DNA from 4 places in the Marinomonas vaga genome. Region 1 is predicted to be linked to each of the others. Evidence: predicted binding sites of a transcription regulator. Region 1 holds the regulator's gene; each other region holds the start of a gene.
What was found. Region 1 encodes sigma-54, which starts transcription at its own class of promoters, with help from an activator protein. Its sites were predicted from a motif close to TGGCACNNNNNTTGCTNT; they were not measured.
Positions count from the first base shown of each region.

Region 2: ACZ5DR_RS05835 (amino acid ABC transporter substrate-binding protein) is a predicted target of sigma-54. The motif match lies at 3,780-3,797, and genes of this name have one in related genera.
Region 3: ACZ5DR_RS14685 (CmpA/NrtA family ABC transporter substrate-binding protein) is a predicted target of sigma-54. The motif match lies at 5,221-5,238, and genes of this name have one in related genera.
Region 4: hmpA (NO-inducible flavohemoprotein) is a predicted target of sigma-54. The motif match lies at 3,635-3,652, and genes of this name have one in related genera.

Region 1 is NZ_AP043903.1:3,360,752-3,368,666, reverse strand. It holds gene yjgA (ribosome biogenesis factor YjgA) at 1-454, opposite strand, end outside; gene mgtE (magnesium transporter) at 466-1,821, opposite strand; gene ACZ5DR_RS15915 (HPr family phosphocarrier protein) at 1,830-2,099, opposite strand; gene ACZ5DR_RS15910 (PTS sugar transporter subunit IIA) at 2,109-2,558, opposite strand; gene ACZ5DR_RS15905 (RNA polymerase factor sigma-54) at 2,570-4,051, opposite strand; gene lptB (LPS export ABC transporter ATP-binding protein) at 4,128-4,853, opposite strand; gene lptA (lipopolysaccharide transport periplasmic protein LptA) at 4,871-5,371, opposite strand; gene lptC (LPS export ABC transporter periplasmic protein LptC) at 5,352-5,930, opposite strand; gene ACZ5DR_RS15885 (calcium/sodium antiporter) at 5,944-6,891, opposite strand; gene ACZ5DR_RS15880 (ATP-binding cassette domain-containing protein) at 7,065-7,868, shown strand; gene mlaE (lipid asymmetry maintenance ABC transporter permease subunit MlaE) at 7,865-7,915, shown strand, end outside.
Region 2 is NZ_AP043903.1:1,249,638-1,257,552, forward strand. It holds gene ACZ5DR_RS05820 (amino acid ABC transporter ATP-binding protein) at 1-266, opposite strand, end outside; gene ACZ5DR_RS05825 (amino acid ABC transporter permease) at 289-1,389, opposite strand; gene ACZ5DR_RS05830 (amino acid ABC transporter permease) at 1,400-2,572, opposite strand; gene ACZ5DR_RS05835 (amino acid ABC transporter substrate-binding protein) at 2,678-3,700, opposite strand; gene lrp (leucine-responsive transcriptional regulator Lrp) at 4,250-4,726, shown strand; gene ACZ5DR_RS05845 (helix-hairpin-helix domain-containing protein) at 4,789-5,517, opposite strand; gene recG (ATP-dependent DNA helicase RecG) at 5,639-7,720, opposite strand; gene ACZ5DR_RS05855 (hydrogen peroxide-inducible genes activator) at 7,722-7,915, opposite strand, start outside.
Region 3 is NZ_AP043903.1:3,142,108-3,150,022, reverse strand. It holds gene ACZ5DR_RS14730 (calcium/sodium antiporter) at 1-295, shown strand, start outside; gene ACZ5DR_RS14725 (mechanosensitive ion channel family protein) at 308-1,144, shown strand; gene ACZ5DR_RS14720 (YqaA family protein) at 1,421-1,951, shown strand; gene ACZ5DR_RS14715 (GNAT family N-acetyltransferase) at 2,113-2,613, shown strand; gene ACZ5DR_RS14710 (hypothetical protein) at 2,637-2,996, shown strand; gene ACZ5DR_RS14705 (DUF411 domain-containing protein) at 3,039-3,542, shown strand; gene fos (fosfomycin resistance glutathione transferase) at 3,627-4,025, shown strand; gene ACZ5DR_RS14695 (hypothetical protein) at 4,060-4,410, shown strand; gene hpf (ribosome hibernation-promoting factor, HPF/YfiA family) at 4,613-5,008, shown strand; gene ACZ5DR_RS14685 (CmpA/NrtA family ABC transporter substrate-binding protein) at 5,463-6,818, shown strand; gene ACZ5DR_RS14680 (ABC transporter permease) at 6,886-7,857, shown strand; gene ACZ5DR_RS14675 (ABC transporter ATP-binding protein) at 7,885-7,915, shown strand, end outside.
Region 4 is NZ_AP043903.1:1,130,980-1,138,894, forward strand. It holds gene ACZ5DR_RS05290 (amidohydrolase family protein) at 1-619, shown strand, start outside; gene ACZ5DR_RS05295 (cytochrome P450) at 622-1,911, shown strand; gene norR (nitric oxide reductase transcriptional regulator NorR) at 1,921-3,498, opposite strand; gene hmpA (NO-inducible flavohemoprotein) at 3,717-4,910, shown strand; gene ACZ5DR_RS05310 (GNAT family N-acetyltransferase) at 4,950-6,107, opposite strand; gene aroE (shikimate dehydrogenase) at 6,130-6,933, opposite strand; gene hemF (oxygen-dependent coproporphyrinogen oxidase) at 6,975-7,898, opposite strand.

The DNA.
Region 1 (7,915 bases):
CTTGGCTGACTTCCTTTTGCGCCATGCGAACAAGGGATCGTAGGTGTTGGATATCAACCGATGGGTTCTGTTCGATATATTGATCCAGGGCAGATTTGCTGTTCTCACCGATCAGCATATCTCGTGTTGCTTCCAGTTGGTGAAAACGTTTGTTGCTGGCGGCCGAAGCGCTGTCAAACAGTTGTACGCGGTGTTCAATGGCTTCTGCATCTTCAGTCCGCATCACTTTTCCGATGTATTGAAGGTGGCGACGCTGAGCGCCCCATTGTTTGATGCGATCCGCTTCTGCTAAAGCATCTCTTAATGTATCAGACATGGGAACTTTCTTACGCTGTGCTGGGGTAAGTTTTACCAGCTTTGCGCCCAAATCCTGTAACGCTTCCATTTCCCGCTTAACTTGGGTTTTGCTTTTTATTTCTTCTTCGTTTTCGTCGTAGTGTTCAAAATCAGTCATTATGTATTCATCTAAATTAAATATAGAGTGGCTAGGCCAAGGAATGCTAAAAAGCCAACCACATCCGTAACGGTTGTGAGTATGACGCTCCCTGCCAACGCAGGGTCGATGCCAAGTTTTTTGAGGGCAATGGGGAGCAGGGTACCAGTTAAGGCTGCGAATAATAAGTTAATTATTATAGCGCCTGCAATGACATAAGCAATTTGCCAGTCACCAAACCAGACGACAGTGAGTGCAGCAATCACTGCAGCCCACAGCAAGCCATTGATCAAGCCAACAATAATCTCTCGGTTTAAAAGCCATCTAGCATTGCTGCCACCAATTTGGTTTAGGGCAATACCTCGAATTACTAGGGTGAGTACCTGGGAGCCAGCAATGCCTCCCATGCTGGCTACGATTGGCATTAATATGGCCAGGGCGACGACCTTGTCTAGGGTGTCTTGAAATAAGCCGATCACATAAGATGCGGTGAAGGCCGTTACTAGGTTAATCCCAAGCCATACCGCGCGACGTTTTGTGGTCTGCATGATGGGGGCAAAGGTATCCTCGTCATCATCAAGACCTGCCATAGAAAGCATAGAGTGCTCTGCTTCATCACGAATGACATCTACCACGTCATCGATGGTGATACGGCCAAGTAGTTTCTTGGAATCCGGGTCAAGGACGGGGGCCGACACTAGGTCCATTTTTTCAAACAGTTGAGCGACTTCGGCAGCGGATTGGTCGGCATAGATAACGTCACAATCTGTTTCCATGATGTCACGGACCTTGGCTTCAGGATCAGCAACCAGTAGTTTCGTTAGGGGTAAAATGCCTAAAAAGCGATCAGAACGACTGACCACCAAGAGGCTGTCGGTCATTTCTGGTAACTCGTTATGACGGCGTAAAAATCGAAATGCTATGTCGACGGTGATGTTCGGACGTATGGTGATGGTGTCCGTGTTCATCAGGCCGCCGGCTGAGTCCTCTGAATAGCTGAGGAGTGCTTCCATGCGTGCACGATTTTGTGCCGTCATGGAAGCCAGTACTTCTTTTACCAATGTTTCTGGTAGTTGTTGAAGTATGTCGGCTAAATCGTCGTTATCAAAGTGTTCAGAAACCGCTAGAAGTCGTTCTGTATCCATGGATTTCATAAACTGGATACTGATTTCTTCGGTTACATACTGGAGGACTTCACCTTGGTTTTTGTGGTCAATAAGCTCCCAAAGAAGTTTACGTTCTTTGGGGGGGCTGGATTCTAATAAGCGAGCAACATCCTGAGCGGGTAATGCGCCATTCAGAAGGTAGCGTATTTGCATGGTGGCGCCTGTCTCTAAAGAGTCAGATACGGCCTGCAAATGTTCAAGGGTGGTTTGCTCACTGCTCATAGTTGCTGTTATTCGCCTTCATCAAAGCGGTTATTAATAAGCTCTATGATGGCTGCCATGGCAGCTTCTTCGTCTGAACCATTAACTTTTACCTTGATGGTGGTGCCTTTTGCTGCAGCTAGCATCATCATTGCCATAATGCTTTTGCCATCCACGTTTCGGCCTTCTTTCTCAATGGTTACGTCAGACGAAAATTGCGAAGTGGTCTCAACTAGTTTGCCTGCTGCTCGAGCATGCAGACCAAGCTTATTAATTATCTCTATAGATTGCTCTAGCATGCTGTGTCCTTACGTTAATGGTTCGAATGCGTTCTGCAGGTCACCATTATTAGTTTGAGCGCGGAGAGTGTCCAGTTTCTCGCTTGATTGAGCCAACTCAGCAATCTGTGCCAAGGTCGCTAGATGGTCATCACATTGGTGTGGCGGCACAATTAAAGCAAAGATTAAGTCAACGGGCTTGCGATCAATGGAATCAAAGTCAATGGGGGTATCCAAAGACATTAATACTATGGTGGCATGGCTGGCTTGTTCTAGGCGGCAATGGGGGATGGCGATGCCATTTCCGATGCCTGTGCTTCCAAGTTTCTCTCGGCCGAGTAATGCATCGTACACTTCTTCAGCATTACAGTGTAAGCGTGAGCTGATGGCTTCTGATATTTGCTCAAGAAGGCGCTTTTTGCTTGTGGTGCTTTCTTTCGCAAAGACTAATTCTGGCTTCACTAAGTTTTTGACGGACATGTTAAAAACCTTTAAATGAGACGTTTACGTTCGTTAGATGGTGGAATATTCATCGCTTCGCGGTATTTCGCAACAGTTCTTCGGGCAACTTGGATACCTTGGTCAGCTAAAATAGTTGCGAGTTTGTTGTCGCTAAGCGGTTTTTTGGCTGGTTCATCTGCAACCAGCTTCTTAATCATGGCCCGTATGGCTGTTGACGAGCACTCGCCACCGGATGCTGTGTTCACATGGCTTGAGAAAAAGTATTTCAGCTCAAATATGCCTCGGGGTGTATGCATGTACTTTTGTGTCGTCACTCGAGATATGGTTGACTCGTGCATTCCTACTTCTTCTGCGACATCATGCAACACCATAGGTTTCATGGCTTCCTCACCAATTTCGAAGAATTCCACTTGGCGAGAGACGATGCAGCTGGCAACTTTCAGTAAGGTCTCGTTACGGCTTTGCAGGCTTTTTAAAAACCACTTGGCTTCTTGTAAAGAGTTACGGATATAAGACACATCATCATTGGACTTCGATGTGGCTAGCATTGCAGAGTAAGTTTCATTAATTTTTACGGGCGGTAGGGCATCATTGTTAAGTTCAACCTGCCATACACCCTTATGCTTTTTAACACTTACGTCCGGGATTACGTAGTCAGTATCACTGGTATCAACGAGGGATCCAGGGCGTGGGTTAAGCTGTTGGATTAAACCGATGACTTCTTTTAAGGCGTCTTCTTTGAGCTTGGTTTTGCGTGTTAGTTGAGTGTAGTCTCTGTTGCCTAACAGTCCAAGGTGTTGATCCACAACTAGATGGGTGCTGCGATAGAGAGGATGATCTTTGTAAGCTTCCAATTGTACTAATAGACATTCCCGTAAATCTTGAGAACACACGCCCACGGGGTCAAAGCGTTGCAACCGGTGTTGAACGGCTTCTACTTCATCGAATTCTAAATCTTCCAGTTCCTTTGTTAGTCCTGTGAAAATTTCTTCAAGGGTCGCTGAAAGGTAGCCGTCTGGCTGTACGCTGTCTATGATGGCGTAAGCGATCTCAATATCCTTATCGGACATGTGAGTCAGATTGAGTTGCCAGATTAGGTGGTCTTGAATGTCTTCTGATAGTGCATTTCGACTGTCTAGATCTTGTTCGCCCTCGAAGGCTGGGCTGTCAGACGCCGCTGCTGAGTTCTGGTAGGTGTCATCCCAGTTACTATCAATGGAAAGTTCATTTGGGATGCTTTCCGTCCATTCTGACTCGACACGGGAGTCCTCTGAAGACTCTTGGTTGGAGTCAATGTTCTCTACTGTCGAAGCCGCTTCGGCAACTTTTGCCTCAGCGTCATGGTTGAAGTTTTCTTCCTCGTCTAACTCTAGTAAAGGATTGGACTCCAAGAAGTCATGTATTTCTTGTTGTAGGTCGAGCGTTGACAGCTGCAGCAATTTGATTGCTTGCTGTAGCTGAGGTGTCATTGTTAACTGCTGACCGATTTTAAGTTGCAAAGACTGCTTCATAGCGCAACTCTTTTAAAATTAGAATTTTGGAATGAGTTATGCATACTACTCCCTTTTGATGGGAAAAATAAGGGGCTTACAGGCGGAAGTCGTCGCCCAGATAAATTTTCTTGACTTGCTCATTGTTTATTATGGTCTCAGCGGAGCCAGAGGCAATAATATGCCCATTGCCTACAATGTATGCTTTGTCACAGATATCTAGGGTCTCTCGCACATTGTGGTCTGTAATAAGTACGCCGATACCGCTATTTTGCAAGTGGCGGATGATTTGCTTGATGTCACCTACTGAAATAGGGTCGACGCCAGCAAAGGGTTCGTCAAGCAGGATAAACTTAGGGTTCATGGCCAATGCTCGAGCGATCTCAACTCGGCGTCGTTCGCCACCTGATAACGCCATACCTAAATTTTTACGGATGTGCGTGACATGAAACTCTTCTAGTAAGCTTTCTAGCTTTTCTTTACGCTCAGCTTTCGATAGCTCCTTGCGCGTCTCTAAGATAGCAGAGATATTATCTTCTACGCTCATCTTTCGAAATATTGAAGCCTCTTGAGGCAAATAGCCGACCCCTTTTTGAGCGCGAGTATGCATGGCATCTTGGGTGATGTCTTCCCCATCAATATATATGCCCCCTTGGTCGTTGGTGACCATGCCGACAATCATGTAAAAACAAGTGGTCTTTCCTGCACCATTTGGCCCCAGTAGGCCCACGGCTTGCCCCGTGCTCACGTCAAGAGAAACGTCTTTTACTACTTGTCTTTTCTTGTAGCTTTTTGCGAGGTGCTTCGCTTCTAAAATAGCCATGCTGTTTATCCTTGATGCTACTGCTCGGTGGCTGGCTGTAGGGTCATGTTTACGCGGCCTGAACCACGATTCTCGGCGTTAAAAACATCGGTCTCCATGTAGTAATGTATGTAATCCGCCGCGATTTCGTTGTCACCACGTTTTAGGAAGCCGTTTTTATGAATTTCTAGCTCACCCGCTGAGGTGTCGTAATCAAGAGTGTTTCCTGTTGCTTTAAGCAGTGTGCCAGCTTCATCAAGTACTTGTGAGAATTCCGATGGAGTTCCTGTTGCATGGAGAGACTGAAAAGCACTCGTGGCAGTGTTGGTATTTATGATTAAGCTTTCAGCCACGATCCGAATGCTGCCTTGGGTTGCGATAACATTACCCTTATAGGTTGCAACGCCACTTTTTTGATCAAAGGTGGCCTTGTCTGCCTCTACGCTGATCGGTTGAGATTGATCATCAGGTAGTGCATAGGCAGGCACTGAAAGTATTATGGCAAGGGTTGAAATTAGCTTAATTTTTTTCTGGTTCATAAGTACCTACTACACCGCCATCGAGGGACGTTGTTTCTTCTTTTAGGTTGTGAATGATGATGTCAGAAGATGTATTTATCTGAGCGCTACTGAGTTTTGCTTGTGCTTTACCTGTGATCAGCTGGCTTGAATCATCATAAGTAATCGTTTGTGCTTCAATTTTAACATTTTTATTGTCAGAACTGGTACGAACAACAGAAGCATCTCCATTGAGCGTGAAATTTTTCGAAGAGTCATTAATGGCACCATTCTCAGCTTGTGCAATAGTGGTTGCCCCTGGCTCGGTGCGTGTGATCACTGGTCGAATCAGCAAGGTTTCTTTAGAAGCGTTGTAGTGATTAGCTGTATTCGCTGCAACTTCTTCAACTAGGTTGCCATTTACGGCATACGTTTTGGTGGTCACGTTTTCTAAAAAGTAATCGGGAGAGCTGACTAGCTTTTGCTCCTCAATTAGATATAAAGAAGGTTTATTGCCGAGTATGAAAATCAAAACGAATACAATGAGTATGCAGGCAACACCTATTAAGCGTTTGCGTTCTAGTATGTATTTGATGGCCACATTTACTTCCAGATTAAACTAATGAATACATGTAGGTGCCGTATGCGCCCAGTAAAGGGAATGCCATCCACTTGGGGATACTGCGGCCGTGATGTTTGTTAAACACGAACACCGATAATGCAAAAATGACAGACAGTCCGAACATCCACCAATAATCCCGACTCATGATGCTGTTTTCAAGTGCTCCAGGCGCTAATAAGGCAGGTAATGGTAAAACGGTAGCTAGGTTAAAAATATTGGAGCCTAATATGTTGCCGATGGCGATATCGTGATGGCCTTTTTTTACGCTGGTTATTGATGCAGCGAGTTCAGGCAGGCTAGTACCAATCGCTACAATGGTTAAGCCAATGATTAAATCTGATACTCCAAGAGATGTCGCAATCCCAATTGCTCCCCATACCAGAAGTTTTGAGCTGGCGATCAGTACGATTAAGCCAACTAGGGCGATAGCAAGGGATTTGATGACAGGACTGCCGTCGTCTTCCGGTAGATCGCCAGTCAACTCATCTTCTATGTCTTTAGAGCCTTTCAACAAGAAAAATAAGGTGATAGCAAAACCAGCGACAAGCAAGGTTCCGTCCAAAATGTCTAGTGCGCCATCATACATCAATACCCCAGCAAGAACTGTAATTCCTAAAAACAGCGGAATTTCCTTTTTTGTCAGGCTGCTATTAATAGGTATTGCTGCAAGTAATAAAGTTGCCCCAAAAACTAATCCGATGTTGGCAACGTTAGAGCCGATAACATTACCAATGGCAATGCCTGGTGCATTATCGATAGCCGCTATAGCGGAAACCACCATTTCAGGAGCGGAAGTGCCTAGAGCTACGAGTGTTACGCCAATAATTATGGGGCTTACGTTGAGTTTTTCGGCGACCAGTGCAGCATGCTCAATAAATTTGTCTGAGCTCATGACTAGCAGTACTAAGCCAACAACGAGAGCGATGGAAAACAATAACATGTATAAGGTACTCAAATAGGCAATGAATGTGTTTGATATGTATTAATGCGGACATTTAATGAAGTTTGAAAGAGTATTTCAAGACTTGTATTTCCCGCGCTGAAAGTGTTGGCATTCCTTTTCCGAAGGTCCAATGCTAGTATCCCGAACTATCATAGGGCAGGGAGTACAACGTGGACGCCTACATTAAAATACGAGATTTGACTTTTCATCGTGGGGAAAGGGTCATATATGAAGGGATTTCACTCGATATACCTAGAGGCAAAATTACGGCGGTAATGGGCCCTAGCGGAACAGGTAAAACGACCTTACTGAGATTGATTGGCGGCCAGTTAAAAGCTGATCAAGGTACTATCGAGGTAGATGGTATTGAAGTTGGGAGCGCTGGACGCTCAAAGCTTTTTGAGGTTCGTAAAACAATGGGAATGCTGTTTCAAAGCGGAGCCCTTTTTAGCGATATGACGGTGTTCGAGAATGTGGCTTTACCGCTTCAAGAGCATACGGATTTTGATGAGCAAATGATCCGAGATATTGTGCTGATGAAACTCCATAGCGTGGGCTTAAGAGGTGCTGCGGACATGATGCCTTCAGAGCTTTCCGGAGGCATGGCACGAAGAGCGGCATTGGCCCGAGCTATTGTCTTGGACCCTGCATTGGTTATGTATGATGAGCCATTTGCTGGTCAGGACCCCATTTCAAAAGGGGTTTTAGTCGGTTTGATTAAGCGATTAAACAACGCGGCCAAGATTACCTCTGTGCTTGTTTCTCATGATGTGGAAGAGTCTTTGAGTATCGCAGATCATGTTTGTATTGTTTCCGGTGGAAGGGTGATTATGCAGGGGCCTCCGGATCAAGTTCGTCAGTCTGACAACGATCAGGTAGTGCAATTCCTTCAAGGTTTGGCTGATGGGTCAGTTCCTTTTCATTATCCTGCCAGTGATTATCAATCTGAACTTCTTGCGGAGGTTCAACCATGATTGCCAAAAGCGTTGCCATGAGGATTGTTGCTTTTGTTGAATCCTTT
Region 2 (7,915 bases), 1.7 Mb from region 1:
ATGTTTTTCAGGTTGTCATTCATTTCAATGCCATCCACTAAGATAGAGCCTTTTTGGTGCTCCTCTAGGCGGTTGATACAACGAGTCATGGTCGACTTGCCTGAACCAGAAGGTCCACAGACAACGATACGCTCGCCTTTTTTAACACTGAAGTTGATGTTTTTCAGTACGTGGAATTCACCGTACCACTTGTTTACATCGTTAAACTCGATGATTGCGCTTTCGCCCTGTTCTAGTTGGGCGAGTGCCATATTTCTATCTGTCATGTTAAGGCCTCAAATTCTCTTATTAATTCCGCTTGTGTCCAGTATCTAACTTACGCTCAACCGCCATGGAGTAGCGGGACATACCGAAGCAGATAGCCCAATAAACAAAGCCTGCGAAGGCGTAACCTTCCGTCGTCGTGCCGAGCCAGTTGGCATCATGGTTCGCCATTTGGATGATACCCAAGAAGTCAAACATACCTACGATGTAAACCAGCGTTGTATCTTTAAACAAACCAATGAAGGTGTTTACGATGCCAGGGATCACTAGTTTTAGAGCCTGTGGCAAAATGACTAGGATCATAGACTGCCAGTAGGTCAGCCCCATCGCATCAGCGGCTTCGTATTGACCTTTTGGAATGGCTTGTAGACCACCACGGATAACCTCTGCCATGTACGCCGCAGAGAACATAGTGATGCCGATTAATACACGCAACAACTTGTTAAAGTTCAGACCATCCGGCAAGAACAGCGGAATCATGACAGACGCCATAAATAGGATAGTGATCAAAGGCACCGCACGAATTGTCTCAATGAAAATCACACAGACAGATTTCGCAACTGGCATCTTAGATTGGCGACCTAGCGCCAGCAAAATACCTAATGGAAAAGACGCTACAATACCAATGATACCCAGCAGCATGGTCAAGAACAGACCGCCCCAAAGAGACGTCTCAACCACTTCTAGACCGAATATACCGCCAGCAAACAGGAAGTAAGCAACGATTGGGTACACCACAATGATACCAATCGATAAAAACAGCTTGTTCACTGCTTTGATGGCAAACATGCCCACCATGACAACCAGTAGAATGGCTGCCAAGTTCACACGCCAGTATTCTTCTGGTGGGTAAAGGCCATACATAAACTGATCAAAACGCACCCGGATGAATGCCCAACATGCACCACCGCCTGTACAAGCAGCTTTGGAAGTACCTTCCCATGTTGCATTGAGAATTGCCCAATCAATGACAGGCGGAATTAACAAATACAAAACGTAAAGGCTGAAAATCGTCAGGATGATATTCAGTGGGCTTGAGAAAAAGTTTTTACGAATCCAAGCGACCGGACCGACAGCATTGCTCGGTGGTGGTAGGCTAGGAGAAGGTTTGAATTCAATCGCCATGTGTGCCCCCTTATCGCTCAATTAAAGACATTTTTTTGTTGTACCAGTTCATAAACAATGAAATGGACAAACTTAAAGTACCGTACACCAACATACACAGACCTATGGTCTCAATGGCCTGACCTGTCTGGTTTAGGGTGGTTCCCATTACCACGGCAACAAGTTCTGGGTAAGCGATTGCAGCGCCCAAAGACGAGTTTTTGGCCAAGTTAAGGTATTGGCTGGTAAGTGGTGGAATAATCACTCGCAGTGCTTGTGGTAAGACAATCAAACGTTGAGTGAGGTTGTCTGGCATACCCAAAGAACGTGATGCTTCCGTTTGCCCCCAGTTCACAGACAAAATACCCGCACGTACGATCTCTGCGATAAATGAGCCTGTGTAAGTGGATAGGGCAATCAAAACAGCAACGAATTCAGGGACCAATACCATGCCACCCGTTACGTTGAAACGGCTTTTCTGTGGTAGTTCAAAGTCTACTGGAGAGCCTGCGATGAAGTAAAAGAGCACGGTGCCAAAGACAATAATCGCTAAGGATGTCCAGTAAGCAGGAAACCAAAGCCCGGTACGGGTTTGACGCTTCTTCGCCCAAACGATGAGGGCAATGGAAGCTACGATACACGCTAGGAAGCCAAAGATTACCACACCGAAGGCATCACCAAAAATAGGTGAAGGCGAGTAGATGCCACGCTTATTCAGGAAGAAATCACCAAAAATAATACTGTTGCGTGGGTGGGGCAGGGTAGCCAATACCGCGAAGTACCAGAAGAACATCTGCAACAATAATGGGATGTTACGCAGAGTTTCTATGTATACCGTTGCAAGTCGAGCGACTAACCAGTTCTGTGACAAACGGGCCAAGCCCATGATCACACCGATAATGGTTGCCAATACAATACCCATTAATGAGATAAGGGTGGTGTTAATTAAGGCAACAACAAAGGCACGGCCGTAGCTATTGGCTTCGGTATATTCAATTAAATGGATTAAGATCGGGAAGCCCGCTGGCTCGTTTAAAAACGCGAAGCCCGTGGAGATCCCTTGGTTTTGTAAGTTCGCTTGTAGGTTATGGAACAAATAATAACCGACAGCGAGGACGACAATTAGGAGTACTGCTTGAAACAACAAGGCACGATTGCCTGCGTCGTTCAAGAAACTCGTGTTACTTGCTTTTTGTTCGCTCATCTTGGTTCAGGCAGAGAATGCTCGTCAGATGGATATTCGGAAGGGGGTGCCCAGCGGCTGGTGCCGCTGGGCAAAATCCCTGGTAGGTAAGGGATTAAATACGAATTAACGTACTGGTGGCGCGTAAAGAACGCCGCCTTCAGTCCATAGGTTGTTCACACCACGTGGGAGACCCACTGGAGTGTTAGGACCTACGTTACGCTCAAACACTTCGCCGTAGTTACCTACTTCTGCGATGATGTTGTAAGCCCAATCTGCGTCAAGGCTTAGTGCCTCACCCATGTTACCTTCAGCGCCTAGTAGACGACGAATCGCTGGGTCAGTAGATTCTGCTTTGATTTTCGCAACGTTTTCAGAGCTGATGCCCATTTCTTCTGCGTTGATTTGAACGAATAGTGCCCAAGTCGCAATGTCTTTCCACTGGTTGTCGCCGTGACGAACAACAGGACCTAGAGGCTCTTTAGAAATGGTTTCTGGAAGAATCACGTGTGCAGATGGATCAGAAAGCTTAGAGCGGTGTGCTGCTAGACCTGATTTATCTGTTGTGAAGACGTCACAACGGCCAGAAGCGTATGCCGCTAGCGCTTCGTCTGCTTTTTGAACGATAACTGGAACGTAAGACAATTTGTGCTTACGGAAGAAGTCAGCCATGTTCAATTCTGTAGTGGTACCCTGCTCAGTACAAACTGTTGCACCGTCAAGTTCCATTGCAGAAGACACACCTAGATCTTTACGCACCATGAAGCCTTGGCCGTCGTAGAAGTTAGTCGTAGTGAAGTCTAGACCTAGAGACGTGTCACGAGTGTACGTCCAAGTGGTGTTACGAGAAAGGATGTCGATTTCACCAGATTGTAGTGCAGTGAAACGCTCTTTCGCAGAAAGTGGTGTGAATTTAACTGCTTGTGCATCACCGAAGACGGCAGCAGCCACTGCACGACATGCATCAACGTCGATACCTGTCCAGTTACCAGAATCGTCCGCGTTAGAGAAGCCAGGAACACCTTGGCTCACGCCACACTGAACAAAGCCTTTTGCTTTTACGTCGTCCAATGTTGCGGCAGCTGCACCGGTGCTGATAGTAGCAGCGATCGCAGCGGTAGAAAGAATTTTACCTACGTTCGATTTCATGATTTTGCCTCCCAGGCATTACTAGTTTTTATGTTCAAAATTGGAATCTGATGAGTAGATGCCATTTTCGATTATTTATGTAGCAATTAGCTTGCCAATATTTTTAGTTATTCTTTTGAATTTCTCGTCCAGTGCAATCTTCTAAATTTACACCCTACCACCCTATAGAATTACTGTTACCCCCCTCTCGTCAAGGCGAAATCACTGCATCTGTACGTTTTTTTTCCTTTTTTTGTACATCTTGATAACTATTTGGCAATAAGTACTTTATATCTAATAGCTATCATTTATTTTGTTTACGATTGGTGCGTATATTATTTTTTTTGCTCCAATTTGACGCAATAAACCGGTAGTTTCTGGTGGATATAGGTGATTTTTAGCACCATTTGAATAGATTTGGTGCTATTTGATGCTCTTTGTAATTATTTGGTGCGATGATATAGGGCCACCTGACCAAATGGTTGAGTTTAGCTTATTTTTCCTAAGGTATTTGCCACGTGATAGAATCACGCTAAATTAGGAGTCAGTTATCTTCGGAGCATCATGTTAATGGAAACGTCTGCAAAGCCTTTAGACAGATTGGATAAAAAGATCCTTCGGGAGCTGCAAATTAACGGTCGTCTATCGAATGTTGAGCTTGCTAGCCGAGTAGGGCTGAGTGCCACCCCTTGTTTGGAGCGTGTACGCCGACTTGAGCGCAATGGTTACATTACGGGTTACTGCGCGTTGGTTGACCCTCGTAAGGTGGACGCCGGGTTGTTGGTGTTTGTTGAGATTCGTCTAAAAGCTACGTCTCCAGAGGGCTTTAACGAATTTAAAGAGGCTGTGTCTGAGATCCCTGAAGTCTTAGAGTGTCACTTGATCGCAGGTGACTTTGAGTACCTACTGAAAGCTCGGGTATCAAACATGGACGCCTATCGTCATCTTTTAGGTGAAACCCTTCTGACTCTGCCTCACGTGCGTGAGTCTCGTACCTACGTGGCTATGGAAGAAGTGAAGAACACCACAGTGGTGAAGATTCCTTAATGCTGTCTCCCACATAATAAAAAACCACGCAAAGGCGTGGTTTTTTTGTCTCTGAATTTGAATCAATCCAGTTTTAGTGCTTTTTTTAACTTCTTCAACATGCGTGGCCCCATTCCCTTGATTTTAAGCAAGGCTTCCCAAGAGGTGTGAGGGCGCTTTTCTACGATTTCTTTCGCGACTTTCTTTGGCATACCTTTGACACTTGCCAGCTCTTCTAAAGAGCTTTGATTAATGCTGATGAGGCCGCTGCCTTCTTTTTCTGGGGCTGTTTTCTTGGCCTTAGGTGCTTTGTCTTGCTCCGTTGGCTTTTTACTTTTTACCGGTTTTGAGACTGGAGTGGCTGGTGCTTCTTCGATGCTGACCACTTTTTCTTTAGTGGTGGGAGTCACTGTAGGTTCGACGACCGTTGGCTGCCATGCCACCACATAGGGTACATCAAAAGGCTGGCTATCAATTAACTCGTAGTCAGAGCCATTCCACTCGCGTAATTCTAAGGCTAGCTGCCATTGACCGGCTTCCGGTGCCGTGAAAATCAAGTCATATTCGCAGTTAGATAAATAGTGTTGTCCAGAGAGCTGGCCAATCGTTGTGCTAGCCAGTACCGCTTCGGCACCATCTTGACGGTAGCCACGCAGTTCGATGGCTACTGTGCCACTTAGATTATCAAAACTTCTGTGGTTATTGATCTGTTGAATCGTCAAGGTAATACGATCGCCATGGACGCGAAAGCCGTATGAGCCATTGAATGATAAGTCTTTTTTAAGCGTTAGAGAGTGGGCGATTGCCGACATGGGTCATTCCTCTGATTTAGGGGGTTCCGTTGGGAGGGAAGATAGCCTAAATAGTGAAATGGATATATGAATTTTTGATTAAATACTGATCAATATCGTGAATGCTCTCTATTACGCAAAGCTACACATTGAGATATTGATTATGTTTCGGTAACCAACGTGAGAGTAGGGGAGAAACATGCTCTGGGTAGTCACGATATAATTGTGCTGCGGCGCTTTGTACGCCGTCTAAAAGTGCCTTGTCTCGTTGTAGATCCGCCACTTTAAATTCCAGCAAACCTGTCTGGCGGGAGCCGAGCAGTTCTCCAGGGCCTCGAAGCTCCAAATCTTTCTCAGCAATCTTAAAGCCATCGGTGGTCTCGCGCATGATGGAAAGGCGTGCGCGGCCCTGTTGCCCTAGTGGCGAACGATACAGCAACACACAGTGGCTAGCTGCTTGGCCACGACCCACACGCCCTCTTAGCTGGTGTAATTGCGCTAAACCTAAGCGTTCTGGGTTTTCGATCACCATAAGGCTTGCGTTGGGCACGTCGACGCCCACTTCAATCACGGTGGTGGCGACGAGCAGCTGAATGTCACCGGCTTTAAACCGCGCCATGATGTCGGCTTTTTCTTGGGCTTTCATCCGGCCGTGTACCAAGCCTACTTGAATGCCTTGTAGCTGTTCCATGAGTAGCGTGGCAGTGTCCTCCGCCGCTTGGCACTGTAAGGCCTCGGATTCTTCGATCAAGGTACAGACCCAATAGGCTTGCTTGCCTTCTTCGCAAGCGTGGCGGACTCTTTGAATCACTTCTTCCCGCCGTTGGTCTGAAACCGCAATGGTATTCACTGGCGTTCGCCCAGGGGGGAGCTCATCAATAATGGAACAATCTAAATCCGCATAAGCAGACATGGCTAAGGTGCGTGGTATCGGGGTAGCCGTCATGATCAGCTGGTGGGGCTGGAATCCAGCTTGTAAGCCTTTTTCCCTTAGGGCCATACGCTGATGCACCCCGAATCGGTGCTGCTCATCAATGATGGCGAGGGCCATGCCATGGAAGGTGACGCTCTCTTGGAAAAGGGCATGGGTGCCAACGACGATGGCAGCGTCACCGGAAGCTATGGCCGCCATTTCGGCTTCCCGCTGTTTTCCCTTTAACTTTCCGATCATCCATGCCACCTTGATGCCCAAAGGCTCAAACCAAGCTTTGAAGTTAAGGTAGTGTTGTTCTGCGAGAATCTCTGTAGGTGCCATGACCGCTACTTGGCGACCTTGTTGCACCACGCTGGCGGCGGCTAGAGCGGCCACTAGCGTTTTACCTGAACCCACATCCCCTTGCACTAGGCGCAGCATAGGGTGCCCAGTTGCCATATCTTGCAAAATTTCTTGGGAAACCCGCTGTTGTGCGCCCGTTGGAGAAAAAGGCAGCTGCTGCAACAATGCCTGGTATAAGGCTCCCTGTTCGGTAATGGCAATCGCTCGGTCTTCTTTGGATAGCTGGCGCTTGTTTATCAAGGAGAGCTGGTGGGCCATGAGTTCTTCAAACGACAGGCGATATTGTGCCGGATGGTTACCGAGCTTAAGTTGTTCTAAGTTGGTCCCTTGAGTGGGATGATGTAGAAATTTAATGGCATCGGCCAAGGACGGTAAGCTGAATGCCTCTCTGATGGAATCCGGCAGCCACTCCCGCAGATTGTATGGGGTAAGACGCTCTAGGGCTTGTTCACACAGCTGGCGGATTTTGGTTTGTGTTAAACCCTCCGTCAATGGATAGATGGGCGTGAGTTGGTCCGAGCCATCCAGAGGTTCATCGTCTTTGAGTATGGAGTATTCTGGGTGATAGATTTCAAACCCCGTGCTGCCCCGGCGTATTTCGCCAAAGCAGCGGACTCTTTTGCCTTGCTCAAGTTGTTTCTTTTGTGCGGCAGAAAAGTGAAAAAAGCGCAGGCATAGGGAGCCAGAGTGATCACGTACACGGCAGATCAGGCTACGGCGCTTGCCCATTTTAATCTCACAGCCGACAACGTCGGCTTCAATGACTGCTTCATCCCCGAAGCGTAGTTGTCCAATTGGGACGACACGAGTGCGGTCCTGATAGCGAATGGGCAGATGAAACAGCAAGTCTTGAACTGTATGCAGATTGAGCTTCGCCAGCTTCTCAGCCATGGCGACTCCAACACCTTTAAGTTCTTGAATATCTTGTGTTTCTAATGCATCGACCATACTAGTCCAGATTCAGCTTTTGGCATGCCTCACGGATGGATTGGCTGAGAGATTCGATGGCTTTTGGACGCGGGAAACTGGCCCGCCATGCCAAGGCCACAGTACGTTTGGGAACAGGGGCGCTAAAAGGTCTCACCGCCAATACATCTTCATCAATGTTATTGACCGCGGACTTTGGCAGTACCGTCACACCTA
Region 3 (7,915 bases), 220 kb from region 1:
CTCCATCGCTGCGGTTCGTAAAGGTGAACACGATCTCGCCATTGGTAACGTGGTCGGTTCTAATATGTTTAACACTCTCGCCGTTGTCGGTATTGCTGGGGCGATTGAGCCAATCGCAAATATCGGTTCTGAGGTCTTCTGGCGTGATTGGATGGCTATGATTGGCCTAACGGTTTTACTCTTGTTGGTATCTGTACGTTTACGTCAGACTCGCGTAATCAACCGTTACGAGGGTGGCTTATTGTTACTCTGCTATGTGGGGTATAACGCTTATCTTGTGTCAGGCAGTTTATAAAAGGAGCAAGTCGTGGAAAGTTTGATGTCATTTTATCAAACCTATGAGAGCCAAATTTTTGATATGGGACGCAATGCACTATTGACCCTGGTTATTCTGGTTGCTGCATCTATTTTATCTAAAGTGGTGCGCAAGGGGGTCTTCGCCAGTGCTTCGCGCATGAGCAAGAATGACGAGATCGTTTCTAATCTATTGTCAAAGGTTGCGGCATATACTGTTTATTTAGTGGCCTTGGTGATCATACTAGACTTGTTTGGTGTGAACACTGCGAGTCTGGTTGCTCTGGTGGGTGCGGCGGGCTTAGCCGTAGGTTTAGCACTTAAAGATACCCTAAGTAATATTGCTGCGGGTATTATGATCTTGTTTCTAAAGCCTATTAAAAAGGGCGAGTTTGTCGAATTTAGTGGCATTATGGGCACGGTGAAAGACATCGGCTTGTTTACGTCCATTTTTGAAACGGCAGATGGTCTCTACATTTCTAGCCCCAATAGCGTGGTGTGGGGTTCTACGATCAAGAACTTTACTCGCAATAGCCGTCGCCGTATGGATATTACGGTAGGGATTTCTTATGAAGATTCTATTGATGTAGGTATGAAAGCGTTACTAGATCTGGCGGCTGAATACGAGGTTCTACTTAAAGATCCTGCGCCACAAGTGATCGTTCATATGCTGGCTGACAGTTCTGTCAATTTGCAGTTGCGTGCTTGGGCACCGACTGACAAGTACTGGGACGCCTATTGGGCGATTCAAAAAGACGCCAAGCTACGTATAGAAGCGGCAGGCCTTACTATTCCATTCCCGCAACGGGATTTGCATGTGTACAACCATGCACCAAAGAACGTGGCTTAATTGCCCAGTTTTATGTCTCTAAAGGCCTCCTAGGAGGCCTTTTTTCATGTCCTGTCATATGGATTATTCGATCAATTGGAAGATACATAGACTATAAGAAAGGTGTAGGATCTGTGGTAAGAATGATCAAAATAACAGGTTAGCCTTTTAAGTCATTCGTTCGCCCTTTAACCTCTAAGTTACATATTGAATTTGTGACAATAAAGGGCATGCGCATTGATAAAAATAGTGAAAAAACTAGAGCATAGCACTCAAAAAATGGTGGATTCGAAGCGCATGTTGCCAGCAATTATGGTGGCATCGTTTTTAGAATCGACTGTGGTGCCCATTCCTTTAGAAGCTGTGATGGTACCACTGATGCAAGCTAGTCGAGAAAAGCTATGGCTGATTGCATTGATGGCTACTTTAGGCTGTCTTATTGGCGCATTGGCAGGTTATGGCTTAGGCTATTTTTTATTTGATTTGGTGGGAGATTGGGTCATCGAAACCTTTTCTAATCCAGAGCAATTTGAAATGGTTAAGAGCAAAATGGAAAGCCAAGGTTTCTGGTTTGTTTTAACGCTAGGAATAGTACCCATACCTTTTCAAATTGCTATGTTAGCTGCCGGTGCGACACAGTATTCGATCATAGGTTTTCTTGCCGCAACAGTCATTGCGCGGTCTATCCGATATTTTGGTTTGGCGTCAGTGGTGTACTTTGCTGGTAACAAAGCAGAAGATTTGATTAAGCAACACAAAACAAAATCCATGGTGATGCTAACCCTATTAGTACTAGGGGCTTGGGCTGCATCCGTCCTGTTGAAATGAGTCTACGTAGTGAGTTGTAATGACCAGTGTTCAGGGCGAACTTTAGAGTGCAATTACGTTAGTTTATATCTCTAAAACGGGGCATTGGCCCCGTTTTGTATTTTAAAACCATGAAGAATCTGCTGTCATAGGGAGTACTGCTTAACCGAGATGAGGTGTCTATGATAATTCGTGATGTGCATGATTTAGATATCGAAGGGATCACAGCTCTGTACAACCATTATGTGATTCACACGAGTATTTCCTTCGAAGAAGAGCCGGTGACACCTTCGCAAATGGCACAACGTGTGTCAGAAGTCTTAGAGAAAGGGTTGCCTTGGCTGATTGCAGAGAAACATGGAAAAGTCCTTGGTTACGCTTATGCCAGTCCTTGGAAATCGAGATCCGCCTATCGCTTTACGGTTGAGCCTTCTGTTTACGTTTCGAAGGATGCAGTCGGTGAGGGGGTTGGGTCTAAGCTATATCGGACGCTACTTTCCGGCTTGAAAGAGCAAGGTTTCCAGCATGCTATTGGGGTTATAGCCTTACCTAACGAAGCAAGTCTTAAGCTGCACCAATCATTTGGATTCAAGGAAGCCGGTGTGTTCCGAGATATTGGTGTCAAATTTGGTCAGAAATGGTCGGTGGCATATTGGCAATTATCATTACAAGAATGGAACTAGAAGAGATTATTGGAATCCATGTAATGTCCAATATGAACAACATCATAAACCAATTCATGAAACGAACGCCGCTTATCTCTATTTTTATTCTGATGCTGTCTTTTGCGCTCTTAGTAAATGGTGCAAAAGCGGTTGAGATTATGACTGCAAGTCAACCTGCTACGGTCTTCAGTATGGGGATGGACATGTCTATCCATGATAAAGAGGATTGTTGTGTGACCGAAGCTCATGACAATGACTGTGGATGTTCCGTGTTTGGTGCTGTGTTGTCACTGTTCAAACCTCCGTCGTTCCCTAGGCATTCTATGGCGCACTGGCTGCCATATTCCAAACCCTTGAATCGTATTGAGCCACTAGAGCGCCCTCCAAAGCAGAGGATTTAACCCTTTTGTTAAATCTTTTTATAATCAATTTGGAGAAAAGCTATGAAATCAATGACATCGTTGGCGTTTGTCGCTGTAGTTACGTTACAAGGTTCTTTGTTTACTGGATCAGTCCACGCCACGGACTCATCAGAGGTATTTACGAAAGGTGAAATGCTGCTGGTGCACAAGAGTCCTACATGCGGTTGTTGCAGTGGTTGGGTTGAACATATGCAAATGCATGGGGCTCAAACCAAAGTGAGTCATCCTGCTAACCTTAATCTATTGAAGTCTGAGTTAGGAATTCCAGGGAATGCACGCTCTTGCCATACGGCTGTGTCAAAGGATGGGTATGTATTTGAAGGTCATATTCCAGCTAAGTTTATTCAGCAATATTTGGCTAACCCAACGCCTAAGACAAAAGGGCTGGTTGTGCCCGCCATGCCAGTGGGCTCTCCTGGAATGGAATATAACGGTCAATTCATGCCTTATGCGGTGCATCTTTTGCACGACGATGGCAGCCTCAGTGAGTATGCTAACGTCATGTCACCGGAAGATCAGGTCTAATTTATTTAAGTTTTAGATCGTTTTATAAAAGGCAACGTCAGATCGACGTTGCCTTTTTTGACTGAATTATTTGGGATACATGTTTTGATTACAGGCATCAATCACATCACCTTGGCAGTGAGCGATTTGGAACGCTCCTTAGGGTTTTATATTGAGTTATTGGGGTTTAAAGGTCATGTGGCATGGGATGGTGGAGCGTATCTGTCAGCTGGAGACCTTTGGCTGTGTTTATCTTTGGATTCTCCTGTTCCAAGTGAAGACTACACACATTTAGCATTTGACGTTTCTGAAACCAATTTTCAGTCATTTTGTGAACGATTATGTCAGTCAGGAGTCTCTATCTGGAAGGACAACCGTAGTGAAGGCCAATCTTTGTATCTTTTGGATCCAGACGGGCACAAACTTGAAATTCACGTAGGCTCCCTTGAGACACGTTTAAGCGCGTTAAAGTCCAAACCCTACAAAGGTCTAAAATGGCTATAAGCCACAGCATTTAAATTACTGAAGGAGAAAGGTGATGAAAGGTTTTTTTGCTGGCTTGTTGATGTTAATGCTCGTCCCAGTGGCTAATGCCAGTTATTTAGTGACAGACAGCTATGTTCTAACCATTAAGAAAAAATGTGGGGAAGGACATGTGACATGTGATAAGGCCCTATTGGTGATGAAATCTAAATCATCTGGCAATACATTGCTCATGCGCGGTCAAACGTTGCATCGAATGTGCGCAGATGGTATCACCCCCTGTCAATTCGTTGGCTTTCGATTTCAACATGCGGGTGTAACCTACACGGTATTTGAGCCGGGTACTTTAATGATTACCCAGGCAAACGAAACCTTATTGGAGGAACGTGGTCACTGGTATCGCTAACCGGTTGACTTTGTTAACTTAATTGCTGTTTTTGTTTGTTATTTAGACAGTAATATGTGTTCTGATCAATTACTTCAAAAATATGTCGGTGTTTTTACATATCTCCTGTTGAAAAAGCCTTACATCACCCCTAGGTTTATTAGTGTGACAATGAAACGCTAAACGTCCCCGAGCAAAGGGGATAGGAAGAAGGAAACAAAATATGTACACACTAGATATCAGCGGTCACCATGTTCACACTACTGAAGAAGTTCAGGCGATTATCAAAGAGGGAATGGATTATTTAGCTGAAATCAACAGCCATATTACTTCAATAAAAGTTATCGTTAACTCAGAGAACCATCACAACAAAAGCGAGCTTATTGTAGAAGCTCGAGTACATATACCTGGTCACGATTTATTTGCGACCGTCACCACAGACAAACAATTGAGCCTTGCGGTTGATATGCTAGCCGAAAAGCTTGAAAAGCAATTACTCAAACATAAATCAAAACATGAAGGGCGCAAGCATCACCCTGATGCCCGTGATGTTGAATCAGTCGAAGAGCGAGAAGAGCAGGAAGAATTTAATGAGCTCGAACGCCGTGATGCTATCTAATAGCATCCACGATAATAGTACCTACTAAAAAGAAACCCGCTAAGGCGGGTTTTTTTATGATCGGGAATTAAGAAATAGGGCATTTATGATCGGATCACTTATGGCTTTTTTGGAGCACAGCATGCGCACTGATAGTGCAAAAAAAGATCACACTCCTTCGGTGTGATTAATCTTAAATTCTATATTATTGAAATAAAAGGGTTTTATTGTTTTGGCACGGAGTGTGCTTACTATTAGATGATTAAAAATTGATAGATGTGGTGCCAACGTAGGCATGACATCAATGTCTTTAAGCATTCAAAGTAGAATGTTAACGACTGGCAAAGGCGCCTGAGAAACCACCTAAGTGGCATTCTCAGGCGCCTTTTTTTTGCTTTTAAAACACCGAAAACGGAGTTTGACCATGACGTTAAATGCCTTGAAAACTGTTCTACCTACTTCTAATTATCGAACAATGAATAAACTTAGCGCGGCAATCATTGTCGGCGCTGGGTTGTTGTCTGGTGTGGCGCAAGCTGAACTAGGCTACCCAGAAAAAGAAGAACTGAAGTTTGGCTTCATTAAATTAACAGACATGGCGCCATTAGCGGTGGCATATGAGAAAGGCTACTTCGAAGATGAAGGCCTATACGTAACTCTTGAAGCGCAAGCCAACTGGAAAGTGCTTTTGGACCGAGTCATTGACGGTCAGCTTGATGGCGCGCACATGTTGGCGGGTCAACCTTTAGGTGCAACCATCGGCTATGGTACCCAAGCACACATCATCACAGCTTTTAGCATGGACTTAAATGGTAACGGTATTACCGTATCCAATGATGTTTGGGATGAAATGAAGAAAAACATTCCAAATGGACCGGATGGAAAACCTGTTCACCCAATCAGTGCCAGTGCATTGAAGCCAGTGATTGATCAATACAAATCTCAAGGTAAGCCATTTAACATGGGCATGGTATTCCCAGTATCGACCCATAACTATGAACTGCGCTACTGGTTGGCGGCGGGCGGTATTAACCCAGGCTTTTATGCGCCAGCAAAAGGCGATACTAGTGGTCAAATCAATGCAGAAGCTTTCCTATCTGTCACACCTCCACCACAAATGCCAGCGACTATGGAAGCCGGAACCATCTATGGTTACTGCGTAGGTGAGCCTTGGAACCAGCAAGCCGTATTCAAAGGGATCGGTGTACCAGTCATCACGGACTATGAAATCTGGCGTAATAACCCTGAGAAAGTATTTGGCGTGAGCGGTGACTGGGCAGAAGAGAACCCAATTACCCACATCCGTGTTGTAAAAGCCATGATTCGTGCAGCGAAATGGTTGGACGAAAACAACAACGCAAACCGTCCTGAAGCGGTAGAGATCTTGTCCCGTAGTGAATACGTTGGTGCAGATTACGATGTCATCGCTAACAGTATGACGGGTACCTTTGAATACGAAAAAGGTGACAAGCGTGAAATCCCTGACTTCAACGTATTCTTCCGTCACAACGCAACCTACCCGTACTACAGCGATGCTATCTGGTACCTAACGCAAATGCGTCGTTGGGGGCAAATTTCAGAAGGCAAGTCTGATCAGTGGTACATGGACACAGCGAAATCTGTTTACCGCCCAGACATTTATGCTGAAGCAGCGAAATCCTTGATTGAAGAGGGTGTGATGATGGCGTCTGAATTCCCTGATTTCGAAACAGAAACTGGCTTCAAACCACCTCAAACCGGTTTCATCGATGGCAAAGTCTACGATGGTACGCGTCCTAATGAATACCTAGGTAAATTTGAGATCGGTCTAAAAGGCGACGAGCAGATTTAAACCTCTGGGGCTTGGGTCTTGCCATAGGCCCAAGCTCAAGTTGCACGTTATTTAGAGAGAGAATGACATGACCTTATCAATGTTTTCAAAATCGTCTATCAAAGACTGGTTAACAGGAATTTCACTTAAGAAAGCCCTGTTTCCAGTTATAGGTATCTTAGTCTTTTTAGTGCTGTGGCAGGCTGGCGCTAGTCGAGTTGATACGTCTCTGGGTACTTTTCCTGGGCCTGTAAAAGTATATGAACAGTGGAACAGCCTCGTAGATGACCATCAGCGAGAACGAGTAAAAGAGTCGTCCTTTTACGAGCGTCAAGAAAAACGTATTGCTGATCGCCAAGCAAAAGATCCAAGTTATGTGGGCAAAATTCGTGCTTACACAGGTAAGCCTACATTTTTTGATCAGATCTTTACCAGCCTCTACACGGTACTAGCAGGCTTTGGTTTGGCTACTTTGATCGCGATCCCAGTGGGGATTTTGATTGGGTTAAATAGCTCTGTTTACAGCGCGCTAAATCCTGTGATTCAGGTGTTTAAACCCGTATCTCCACTCGCTTGGTTGCCCCTTGTGACCATGGTGGTAAGTGCGTCCTATGTGTCGGATGATCCAATGTTTTCTAAGTCGTTTTTGACTTCTATGTTCACCGTAACGCTTTGCTGTATGTGGCCAACTTTGATCAATACTGCTGTTGGTGTGGCCGCGGTGGAAAAAGATCTTCTAAACGTTTCTAAAGTACTGCGTTTAGGTTGGATGACTCATGTAATCAAGATTGTTATCCCTTCTGCTATCCCACTGATGTTTACGGGTTTGCGTTTGTCATTAGGGATTGCGTGGATGGTGTTGATCGCGGCAGAAATGCTGGCTCAGAACCCGGGGCTAGGCAAATTTGTATGGGACGAATTCCAAAATGGTAGTTCAGATTCTTTAGGTCGCATTATGGTGGCAGTACTGATGATCGGTTTCATTGGTTTCTTGTTAGACCGTGCAATGCTGATGCTACAACGCTATGTGTCTTGGGACAAAACCCAAGTACTACGTTAATCACATGGCATATACGAGGAAAAAATTATGACAACGCATTTAGACATCAGCCAAGTTT
Region 4 (7,915 bases), 1.5 Mb from region 1:
CCCTGACCACATTGGCTTTATGGAGCACTGCCGCCGCATGTTAGAGCTGGCTAAGGAGCACGGCAAAGCGCTCCATGTGCACACGGATCAACGTAACGAACCCAGTGAAGACGGCACCGAGCGCTTAGTGGAAGCGGTTCGACAGTATGGGGCACCGAAATCAGACAACGGCGAGCCCATGGTTTGGGCGGTGCACATGATTTCTCCTTCAACCTACGACGAGGCGCGTTTTGATGCCCTGGTTGAAGGTTTACTAGAGTGCAATATTGGCGTCATTTGCTGCCCATCCGCCGCTGTGGGTATGCGCCAGATTCGTCCACTTATGACTCCCACTTACAACTCTATCCCTCGGGTATTAGAGATGGCTGAGCGCGGTGTGCATATTCGTCTGGCCTCGGACAATATTGCCGATATTTGTTCTCCATCTACCACCGAAGACCTACTCGATGAAGTATTCGTCTTATCTGCCGCGATCCGTTTCTACGATACAGAGATATTGGCCAAGCTGGCCCATGGGGCACCACTGGATGACGCCTCCCGTGCTGTGATTCGAGAACACCTACAGAAGAACCAAGGGGAAACCGACAAGCTACTGAAAAAGCTGGCCGCTCGGGCGTAAACATGTTTTTAACCAAGCTGTTTCGCCGTAATCCCAGTGTAAAGGCCGCTCCCACTCCTGCGGCTACATTCGACCCAGGGTTTGTGTTTGACCCTTTGTCGGATGACTTTATTACCAACCCTTATCCCATACTGGCTCATCTTAGGGAGCACGCCCCCGTGCACCGCTGTGTCACTGGGGCTTGGGTGTTAACCCGTTATGAAGACGTGCTCGCGGCACTGTCAGACAAGCGCTTAAGCAATGCACCCGCCCCTTATGCAGTGGTCAATCAGCGTAATGCCGACCGTTATGTCTGCGCCCAAGTGGCCAATAATATTCTGCCTTTTTTAGATGGGGAGCTGCATCAGCGGATTCGCTTTGTCTTGGGACGCAGCTTCTTCAAGGCCATTAAAGACTTTCAAGGGGAATCCGGCAAAGCGCAGTTAGAGCGCCTTGCCCTAGACATCCTAACGCCCCTGTTAAAGCAGCCAGAATTTGACGTGATTCACGACTTTGGTACCCCTTTTTCGGGGCGGGTGATGTGTCAATGTATGGGGTTTGACGAACAGGATCTGCCGAAGTTGGCTCAATGGAGTGAGATGTTCCTCTACCTGTTTTCTGTGATGCCCAGTGAAGACATCCGCGCACAGGTGGATCAAGCGCTAACCGAATTTAGGCTCTACCTTAAAAAGGTGCTTGAGCAAAAGCGCCGCCACCCAGCAGATGACTGGATCTCCGCCTTATTGGCGGATAATCAAGAGGCCACAACACCCTTAACCGACTCGGAATTAATTGACGCCTTTATGTTGTTTTTTGCCGATGGGTTAGAGAATGTCGACCGCTTTCTCGGTACGGTTTTCAAACTGCTCTTTGAACAACCGGAGCAGTTAGCCTTGGTGAAAGCAGATCACAGCTTAATTGGGGATTTGGTGGATGAGTGCCTGCGTTATGATCCCCCCGCCCAGTTCATTGGCCGTATCGCAACGGAAGACATCACCTTACATGGACACACTATCAAGGCCCACTCTGCGGTCTTTCTCATGCTTGGGTCCGCTAATCGCGACCCGCAACAGTACTTAGAAGCGGATACCTTCGATCTAAACCATGGCTATAAGAACACCCTAGAATTCGGCCGTGGGCATCATTCTTGTTTTGGCAAAAACCTAGTGAGATACCAGATGATCGAAGCGGTTCGAGTCATTTTATCCCAATGTCCAGAACTCACATTGGCTCAACAGAGCTTTCAATGGGAGAAGAGACTGGCCCATCGTTGGCTAACTCACTGCGCCCTCGCTCCAAATCACCCAAGGTGACCCAATCCCCTAGCGTCGTTTCGTCACTTCGATGCCCAAACGCTTCCCTAAGCGAACTAAATTAGCACGATCCATACCCAGTGATCGTGCAGCTTGCGCCCAATTCAGACCCGCCTGATCCAACGCCTGCTGGATCGTCTGACGTTGAAAATTCTCTGTCGCCTGTTTTAGGTCTTGGATCCCACCTGTATCTAATGCTGCACTACCAGACAATGTTTGGGATGGTTCTTCTGGCTCTTTTGGTAACTCAAACGCATCCACAAAACCTGTGAGATGCTTGGGTTCAATTCTTGTAATCCCTTGATTGGTATTACTTTTTGCCAAGAGCGCCGCTCGAGATAAGACATGCTCTAACTCGCGGACATTACCCGGCCAAGGATACGCTTTCAGCCAATCACTGGCTTGGGGAGAAAGCGTTAATTGCTGCAACCCAAACTTTCGACGCAACTGTTCCGCGAAGAAGCCGGCCAACAAGAGGACATCCCCATTGCGTTCGCGCAGTGGGGGCACGGCAATTGGAAACACACTTAAACGATGATAAAGATCGGCACGAAAGCGCTTTTCGGCCACTTCTTGCTTCAGGTCTCGATTGGTCGCAGCGATAATACGCACGTCCACGTATTCGATCTTATCCTTACCAACAGCCTGAATTTCTTGGTTTTGAATCGCCCGCAAAAGACTGCCTTGCGCTTCTAATGGCAATTCACCGACCTCATCCAAAAACAGAGTGCCTCCATGGGCCAAGGTAAACTTACCTACGCGGTCACGATCCGCACCGGTAAACGCCCCTTTCACATGACCAAACAATTCACTCTCAATCAAATTTTCAGGAATGGCGGCGCAGTTAACATACACCATGGGGGCCTGAGCTCGTTTGGAAGCTCGGTGGAGAGTGCGCGCCACCAGCTCCTTACCAACGCCCGTCTCACCTTCAATCAACACTGCTAAATCAGCAGGCGCGACCAGCTCCAAATGCTGCTTTAACGTTTGCATCGTTTGGCTTTCGCCGATCATGTCCATTGCATCTTTGTTCAACGCTTCTTCATTAAGCTCTACAAGCAGTTCTTCCGCGTGTTTCGACTTGGTTTCCAACCGAGCCAGCAACATAGCCGTATTTAAGCTCATTGCAGCCATGGTGCCGACAATTTCCAAGGCACGGGAGTCAATCGAGTCAAACGCACCAGGCGTCATACTGTCGAGGGTCACTACCCCAAGCATAGTGCCTTGAACGTACAAAGGAATGCCCATGCAGGCATGGACAGGCAGACCATCATCAAAGCCAGACACCATGCCATCGTATGGATCAGGCAAGTGACAGCCTGTAGGAAAGCGCACGGGCTGGTATGCAGCACAGATTTCAGTAAAACGCGGGTGCTCACGGATGGTAAAACGACGCCCCATGACATCGTCCATCAAACCTTGCTGAGCCAGTGGCAGTAGTTGATCACCTTTGCGCTCCAGTAACACCACCGCATCACACTCCACAGTTGCACGAATGGCATGAATAAGTCGTTCAAAACGATCTTCTAGGGTCACAGCACTGGCTAAATCTAGGGCAAAACGCAGCAGAGCGTCAGTAGAAATCATGCCTTCAGTCTCATTTATTCAATATGGGTCATTATGACTCGAAGACATAAAAATGACATTCTTTAAAACATGTCATTTTGACCTAAATCAGTTTGGATAAAAATTTAACTATATGTTTATTAAGGATTTTTATTCTTGGCATCCATTTCGCTATAAGCAGGACAACCGACTTAAATCACCGAGTCAAACACACCTAAAACTCATCATGGAGACATTAAATGCTTTCTCAAACTCACATCGATACCGTCAAGGCGACCATCCCTGTTCTAGCATCCGCTGGCACCGCCATTACTGAACACTTTTACAATCGCATGTTTACCCATAACCCTGAGCTAAAAGATGTGTTTAACATGTCGCACCAAGCGACGGGGCGCCAGCCTGCCGCACTGTTTGAGGCTATTGCGGCCTACGCAACCCATATCGATAACCTAGAAGTGCTCACTGGTGCAGTGATGCGCATCGCCCACAAACATACTAGCTTCAATATTCAAGCCAACCAATACGCCATCGTTGGCCATCACCTAATTGAAACACTACGGGAACTACTAGGTGACGCCTTCACCCCAGACATTGAAGCAGCGTGGAGCGCGGCCTACCAGCAACTGGCGGACATTTTTATCCAAATCGAAGGGAATCTGTACAAAGCCAATGCTGCAAAGAATGGTGGCTGGGAAGGCTTCCGCACATTCCGCGTAGCCAAGAAGCAAGCTGAATCTGAATTGGTCACAAGCTTTACCTTTGTACCTGTTGACGGTGGCAATGTAGTGGACTTCCAGCCTGGTCAATACCTAGGTATCAAGGTTCACCCGACCAATCATGAGTTTGATGAAATCCGCCAATACAGTCTTTCGACAGCCGCCAATGGTCAGAGCTATCGTATCAGCGTCAAACGCGAGCTAGGGGAAGTAAAAAATGGTGTAGTTTCCAACTATCTACACGACTGCATAGAAGAGGGTGATGAAGTAGAGTTGATGCCACCTGCAGGTGATTTCCACTACCAAGAGCGGGAGCGCCCAGTGGTACTGATCTCAGCAGGAGTGGGCTTAACACCAATGAATGCCATACTCGACACACTTTCAGCTCAAGGTCATCAAAACCCAATTTTCTATCTGCACGCGTGTCGTAACCTCCAGCAGCACTCGTTCGCAAAACATGTGGCAGGCCTAACTCAAACACTTAATCTAACTCACTACACTTGGTTAGAAAACGGGGCGCCAGAAAACGCAGAGCGTGTCTTCGCAGGACAAATGCAACTAGCACAAGTGGCTGAAATATTGCCGTTAACTGAAGGGGATTTTTACTTATGTGGTCCAGTGGGCTTTATGATGTTTATCAAAGAGCAGCTGCTTAGCCTTGGGGTTAGCGATGACCGTATCCATTACGAAGTCTTTGGCCCACACCAGAACTTTTAAACACACCTCCCCCTTACCAAGGAGGAGGCTGGGAGGGGGTTAACTCTGCTTAAAGGGCAATAGCTCGTGGGTATCTTGATGGTACTCACGGACCGCTTCAGCTTCTTCTTTGCAGAAGTGGCCGATGGCGTCGCGAAAGTTTGGATTGGCAATGTAATGCACGCTATGGCTGAAAACAGGCTCAAACCCTCGGGCGATTTTGTGTTCCCCTTGGGTACCCGGATCAAAATGCTGTAACCCTTTTTCGATACAGAATTCGATTCCTTGGTAATAGCAGGCTTCAAAGTGCAGGCAGTCAAATTCTTCGATACAGCCCCAATAACGGCCATAAAGTGAATGATCGTCGAAGAAACACCAGGAAGCCCCCATAGGCTTATCGTCTTTATAAGCCAAGACCAGCAAGATCTGATCCCCCATGGTGGAGACCAACTGCTGGAAGAAAGCTTCGCTGAGGTAACCCATCTGTCCCCGTTTCGCATAGGTGCTTTGATAGCACCCATAGAAAAAGTGCACGTCTTCTTCGGTCAGGTCAGATCCGAGCTTACGGACCAGATGTAGCCCCTGCTGGGTGATCTTGTCTCGTTCTTTTCGGGCACTTTTACGCTTACGGCTAGAGAAATGACTAAAGTAGTCCTCCATGGACTGGTAGCCCTTGTTAAACCAATGAAATTGGCAAGACACCCGATGGAGGTATTCGTCCGATTCAGACAGATGCTTTGCCAAATGCTCACGACAGAACAACAGGTGCCAACTGGAGAATTCCCGCTCATGGTTTGCCTGTGTCAGGAGCGGCGCCAGAGCAGCGTAGAGCGCCACGTATTCTTCAGAGTGTCCGGTCGGGTCAAGGTGGGTAAATAATCTTGGTCCAGTAACCGGCGAATAGGGCACTGCCCAAATCCGCTTAGGGTAATACTGGTAACCATAACGTTGATAAGCGTCTGCCCAAGACCAATCGAAAACAAACTCCCCTTGAGAGTGGGTTTTAAGAAAGGTCGGGGCAATCGCGAGGGGCGTGTCATCGTCGTCCATCACCAGCAGGTATTCTGGATACCAGCCGGTGCCATCCCCAAGACAGTCATGCTGCTCTAAGGCTTGGTAAAAGGCGTATTGCGCAAACGGATACTGGGTGTCACCGATGGCGTCTTGCCAACGTGCAGGGCCAATATCGGCCACGGATGCGAACCATTGCGCTTTCATATCACCTCGTAAAACGATCCAATTAACTCATTTCGGCACGCAGTTGCTCGATCACTGGCGCTTGTTCCGGACGCACATGCTGCCACAAGAAAAACGCTTCGGCCGCTTGGCACACTAACATGCCAAGGCCATCAGAGCCGCTGGCACCACGCTCAAGGGCCCACTGCATAAACACGGTCGGCTTGGTGCCATACACCATATCGTAGACCCAGGTGTTGCTGTTCAATAAGCTGTCTTTTAACGGAGGCAAATCACCACCCAAACTCGCGGAAGAACCATTTATAATGATATCGAAAGGCCCTTTAACGGAGTCAAAGCTGGCGTAATCACAGTTAAATTGGCGCGCCAATTCTTCTGCTTTCTCTAGGGTACGGTTCACCACGGTTAAGGAGTAAGGCTCTTGCAGTTGAATCGGACCAATCACCCCCCGTACCGCGCCACCAGCGCCAATCACTAGGATACGTTTGTTCTTCATTGGCTGGCTTTGTACTTTGACGATGTCACGCACCATGCCCGCACCGTCAGTGTTATCCCCATATAGCTCGCCGTTTTTACCCATCACTAGGGTATTCACAGCACCCGCTTGTTCGGCGCGTTTACTGAGCTTGTCACACATATCAAAAGCACGCTGTTTGAAAGGCACTGTCACGTTCATGCCCTGGCCGCCGTCAGCAAAAAAGTCGCGTACCTGCTGTTCAAAATTATCCAGATCCCCGAGCATCTTGACATATTTCACGTCTCGACCGGTTTGTACGGCAAACGCGTGATGAATCTCAGGCGACCGACTGTGTTCGATGGGGTTTCCAATAACAGCGTATAAATCCACTTTGAACCTCTAACTCTTTTTGGCAGATAAGATGTTGGGAATTAGCCTTGGCGGTTTAGCCAGTCACGTCCCGTTAAATAATAATCCGTTAGTAATGCCTCTGGCGTGCCTGCCTCAGGCTCATAACCATAGCTCCACTTCACCTCTGGCGGCAACGACATCAGGATAGATTCTGTGCGCCCAGCACCACTTTGCAAACCAAAGTGGGTTCCTCGGTCGAACACTAGGTTAAATTCCACATAGCGACCACGACGATGCAACTGGAAATCTCGCTCAGACTCACCAAATGGGTGGTCTTTGCGCTTCGCGAGAATCGGCTCATAGGCGTCAATATAGCCATTGCCAACCGCTTGCATCAACGCAAAGCTGTCATCGAAGGATAATTCGTTGAAATCATCAAAAAACACGCCGCCAATACCGCGATGCTCTTGGCGATGCTTCAAAAAGAAGTACTCGTCACACCAGCGTTTAAAGCGGTCATAATAGTCCTTACCAAAAGGGGCAAGCCCATCGGCCGCGGCTTGGTGCCATTGGATACAGTCTTCTTCAAAGCCATAATAAGGGGTCAGATCAAAACCTCCACCAAACCACCATACGGGTTCCATGCCTTCTTTGTGTACGACAAACAAGCGCACATTGGCGTGGGACGTTGGGGCATAAGGGTTTGAGGGGTGAATCACAAGGGACACGCCCATGGCTTCAAAGCTACCACCGGCCAGTTCTGGACGGTCAGCGGTCGCGGAAGGAGGGAGTTTGTCACCGTATACATGGGAGAAATTCACACCGCCTTTTTCGATCACGGAACCTGTGATCACGCGGGTCCGGCCCATACCGCCGTTCTCTCGCTGCCAAGCATCTTCGTGAAAGCGCGCCTCAGGCTCAAAGGCTTCCAAACGTTGGCAAATACGGTCTTGGAGATCCATCAAAAAGTGTTTAACGGACGCGATCTTTTCCTCGGTGAGCATGGACAAAACAAGACTCC